2 regions of the Streptomyces sp. JLSY215 genome follow, and region 2 is predicted to be linked to the other one. Evidence: riboswitches for the same ligand, from Rfam matches in the RefSeq annotation. Region 2 holds a riboswitch; the other holds the start of a gene.
The links. A riboswitch is a leader RNA that binds a small molecule or an ion and turns the genes downstream of it on or off. The one in region 2 is predicted to bind glycine.
Positions count from the first base shown of each region.

Region 1: it holds a riboswitch for glycine, as region 2 does, so the genes downstream of both, gcvP (aminomethyl-transferring glycine dehydrogenase) here and gcvT (glycine cleavage system aminomethyltransferase GcvT) in region 2, are expected to answer to the same signal.

Region 1 covers NZ_CM185022.1:1,247,248-1,249,628, reverse strand. The annotation lists gene AC5677_RS05625 (DNA polymerase IV) at 1-408, shown strand, start outside; gene AC5677_RS05620 (PRC-barrel domain-containing protein) at 318-701, opposite strand; glycine riboswitch at 816-913, shown strand; gene gcvP (aminomethyl-transferring glycine dehydrogenase) at 1,101-2,381, shown strand, end outside.
Region 2 covers NZ_CM185022.1:6,080,319-6,082,699, reverse strand. The annotation lists gene AC5677_RS27235 (AAA family ATPase) at 1-615, opposite strand, end outside; glycine riboswitch at 849-944, shown strand; glycine riboswitch at 945-1,062, shown strand; gene gcvT (glycine cleavage system aminomethyltransferase GcvT) at 1,096-2,223, shown strand; gene gcvH (glycine cleavage system protein GcvH) at 2,335-2,381, shown strand, end outside.

The sequences.
Region 1 (2,381 bases), 4.8 Mb from region 2:
TTCGCCCAGCTGGCGACCGAGCAGGAAGCCGAGGAGACGGCGGCCAGGGCAGCGGCCAGAGCGGCGGCGCCGGTGTCGGGCGGGGTGGGTGAGCCGGAGCCGGAGGAGGAGCGGCCGCGCCGCTGGCATCCGGGGCTGGACGTGGTGCACGACGAGTACGGCGCCGGCTGGGTGCAGGGCAGCGGGGTGGGCAGAGTGACCGTACGTTTTGAACAGCCGTGGTCCGCACCGGGAAGGGTGCGGACCTTTGCCGTCGATGACCCGGCGCTGCGGCCGGGGGAGCCGTTGCCACTGGTGGGCGGGGAATCAGGAGCCGGTCAGTCCTCCGAGCCGGCGATCTTGCCGAAGTCCTTGTCGCCCGGGGACGCAACGGGGTCGGAGCCCGGGGAGGAGATATCCAGCCGGTAGTGGTGGTAGAGCTGGAGTTCCTGCTCGGGGGAGAGATGGCGGCCCACCCCGAAGTCCGGGGCGTCCTTGATCAGCTTGCGGTCGTAGGGGATGCGTAGCCCCTCGTCCGCCAGCTCGCTCGGCTCCAGGGGGACGAACGCGTCCCGGCTGAAGAGACCGGTGCGCACGGCCGCCCATTCGGGTTCGCCGGTCGCGTCATCGAGATATACCTCATCAATGGTCCCAATCTTGGTGCCGTTCCGGTCGAACGCTTTGCGGCCGATCAGGCTCCGGGGATCGATATCGGTGTGCACAGCCCCTCCTTGTGGTCGCAACTGCCCTGTGACAACTACCAAACGGCACATTTCATGCCCCGGCCACTCGAAAGTTCCCCCGACAGGTGCGCTGGTAGGCTGACTGATGGCCGCTGACCCCATGCGGGAGAGTCCCTTGCCGTTCGCGGCGGGGGCGCCGAAGGAGCAAATCCTCCCCGGAATCTCTCAGGCATCCGTACCGCATGGACGAGGTCACTCTGGAAAGCAGGGCGGGCCGCGGTGGCACAGCGCCGGGACCCCTCCTCACCGACGGTGAAAGCCGGGCCGCAGCCTGCGGACCGGTGAAGCTCTCAGGTTGAGATGACAGAGGGGGAGGCCGTCCGGGCACCCGCGCCGTGGTGCCCCTCGTAGGTCGCAGTGACCAGGAGGCCCCCGCAGATGACCACCAATCGCATCTCCCTGACAGAGCTGGAGCGCGGTACGCCCTTCGAGGCCCGGCACGTCGGTCCCGACCTCGAGGCGCAGGCCAAGATGCTCGCGCAGGTCGGCTTCGGATCGCTGGACGATCTCACCGCCACGGCCGTACCCGACGTGATCAAGAGCGCGGAGGCGCTCGGCCTGCCGCAGGCCCGTACGGAGGCGGAGGTCCTCAAGGAGCTGCGCGGCCTCGCGGACCGTAACCAGGTCCTGTCCTCCATGATCGGCCTCGGCTACTACGGCACGTTCACCCCGCCGGTGATCCTGCGCAACGTCATGGAGAACCCGTCCTGGTACACGGCGTACACGCCCTACCAGCCGGAGATATCGCAGGGCCGTCTGGAGGCGCTGCTCAACTTCCAGACCATGGTCGCCGACCTGACCGGACTGCCCACCTCCGGTGCCTCCCTGCTGGACGAGGGGACGGCCGCCGCCGAGGCGATGGCGCTCTCCCGCCGCGTCGGCAAGGTCAAGCAGGGTGTCTTCCTGATCGACGCGGACTGTCTGCCGCAGACCATCGCGGTGATCCAGACCCGTGCCGAGCCGACCGGCGTCGAGGTCGTCGTGGCGGACCTGTCCGACGGCATTCCCGCGGAGATCGCCGAACGCGGTGTCTTCGGCATGCTGCTGCAGTACCCGGGCGCGTCCGGCGCGGTGCGTGACCCGCGTACCGTCATAGCGCAGGCCCAGGAGCTGGGCGCGGTCGTCACCGTCGCCGCCGACCTGCTCGCCCTGACGCTGCTGACCTCGCCCGGCGAGCTCGGCGCGGACATCGCGGTGGGCACGACCCAGCGCTTCGGCGTTCCGATGGGCTTCGGCGGACCGCACGCCGGCTTCATGGCCGTACGCGAGAAGTTCGCCCGCAGCCTGCCCGGCCGCCTGGTGGGCGTCTCCGTCGACGCGGACGGCGACAAGGCCTACCGCCTCGCGCTGCAGACCCGTGAGCAGCACATCCGTCGCGAGAAGGCGACCAGCAACATCTGCACCGCGCAGGTGCTGCTCGCCGTGATGGCCGGGATGTACGCGGTCTACCACGGTCCCGAGGGCCTGCGGACCATCGCCCGGCGCACCCACCGCTACGCCGCCGTCCTGGCCGAGGGCCTGCGCGCCGGCGGCGTGGAGATCGTCCACGACGCGTACTTCGACACGCTCACGGCGCGGGTGCCGGGCCGGGCCGCCGAGGTCGTCGCCGCGGCCCGTGAGGCGGGCGTCAACCTCCGGCCGGTCGACGCGGACCTGGTC
Region 2 (2,381 bases):
CACCGCGCCCTGGTGCCGCGCGAAGGCGTACCCCGACACCCCGCGCCCGCGCGACTCCTGCCCGGACAGCGCCACCTGGGGCGGCACGTCCAGCAGCACCAGATGCACCCCGCCGCCGCGCCGCCGGGCCGACCGGGCGATCCAGCGGCGCACCCAGGCGAGCGTGCCGCAGTCGTGCACGACCGCGCTGTCGCCGGAGCGGAGCGCGCGGCGCAGCCCGAGATAGTGCGCGGCCCGGACCAGCGGGCGGTAGGCCCCGTACGGCAGCCGGCGCAGCCGGCCGCGCTCCCAGCGTTCGCGGACGTCCTGCGAATCGATGCGGTGCACGGCGGCGCCGCGCGCGTCCAGCGACGGCACGATGCGGTGCATCAGGGTGCTCTTGCCGCTGCCCGGCAGCCCGGAGACCACCACGAGGTCACCCGCCGGAAAGCGCAGCTCGGCGGGACGGCCGCCCGGACCCCGCAGGTCCAGGACGTCGGCGCTGCGGCCGGGCCGTACGACGTCCCGGGGCGCGCGCCGGGGGCGGCGGACGGCCGCCGGCGGTCCTTGGGGGTCGCCCCCCGTCTTCTGGGGAGCGACCCCTGACGTTGTCGCGAATGCGGCTTCACTGTGCACCGTGATCGCCCCTCCCGGTCCGGTTCGGTGCCGGTTCGGCACCGTTCCCACCCCGCAGAGTGTCAAGAAACGGTAATGCCCATCAAGGCGAATGCCGGATCTGTCCTGCTCGTGAGCCGGGTGACGGCCGCCCCTCCTCGATCCGGCGTTCCCATGCAATGATGTCGGCGCCACGTGCGCATCTCTGCTCACCAGGGCACAGCCATCGCACGACCAACTGCATACCGGCCGCTTGAATCCGCGCGGGAGAGTCCCCGGCCGCCATGGCGGGGCGCCGAAGGAGCAAGTCCTCCCTTGAATCTCTCAGGCCCCTATACCGCGCGGGCGAGGCAGATCTGAAAAGCGAGCCACTGCCCGGCTGAGGGGGCGGCTCCACCCAAGGTGCAAACCGGGTCCGTTCGCGGGATCCCGGTGAACCTCTCAGGTTCCGATGACAGATGGGGAGACCGTCTTGTCACCCATGCCTGGGAGCCCAGAACCATGACTGATGCCCCCCGCCGCACCGCGCTGGATGCCACGCACCGCGCGCTCGGCGCGACCATGACCGACTTCGCCGGCTGGGACATGCCGCTGCGCTACGGCAGCGAGCGCGACGAACACGTCGCCGTCCGCACCCGCGCCGGCCTCTTCGACCTCTCCCACATGGGCGAGATCACCGTCACCGGGCCGCAGGCCGCCGACCTCCTCGACTACGCGCTGGTGGGCAACATCGGCGGCGTCAAGACCGGCCGCGCCCGCTACACCATGATCTGCGAGGCCGAGGGCGGCATCCTCGACGACCTGATCGTCTACCGCCTGGCCGACCAGGAGTACATGGTCGTCGCCAATGCCTCGAACGCCCAGGTGGTGCTGGACACGCTGACCGAGCGGCAGGCGGGATTCGACGCCGCGGTGCGCGACGACCGGGACGCCTACGCGCTGCTCGCAGTGCAGGGACCGGAGTCCCCCGGCATCCTCAAGCGGCTGACGGACGCCGATCTGGACGGCCTCAAGTACTACGCGGGCCTGCCCGGCACGGTCGCCGGTGTGCAGGCGCTGATCGCCCGTACCGGCTACACCGGCGAGGACGGCTTCGAGCTGTTCGTCCGGCCGGCGGACGCGGTCGCCCTCTGGGAGGCGCTGACCGAGGCCGGTAAGGACGCCGGGCTGGTCCCGTGCGGGCTGTCCTGCCGCGACACGCTGCGCCTGGAGGCGGGCATGCCGCTGTACGGGCACGAGCTGACCACCGCCACCACGCCGTTCGACGCGGGCCTGGGCCGGGTCGTGAAGTTCGAGAAGACCACCAACAACGGCGACTTCGTGGGCCGGGCCGCGCTGGCCGAGGCCGCCGAGCGCGCCGAGACCACTCCCCCGCGCAAGCTCGTCGGGCTGATCGCCGCGGGCCGCCGGGTGCCGCGCGCCGGTTTCCAGGTCGTCGCGGCCGACGGCACGGTCATCGGTGAGGTCACCTCCGGGGCCCCCTCCCCCACCCTGGGCAAGCCGCTCGCCATCGCCTATGTGGACGCGGCCTACGCCACGCCCGGCACCGAGGGTGTCTCCGTGGACATCCGTGGAACCCATGAGCCGTACGAGGTCGTCGCGCTGCCCTTCTACAAGCGCCAGAAGTAGCCGGGCACCGGCGTCAGAAGCAACGGTTCACCGCGGTAACGGCACCCACTGCCGTCTCACTGTGCAAGACCCCATTCACGATCACCCCTTCGCGTACAGGAGAATCGAGCCATGAGCAACCCCCAGCAGCTGCGCTACAGCAAGGAGCACGAGTGGCT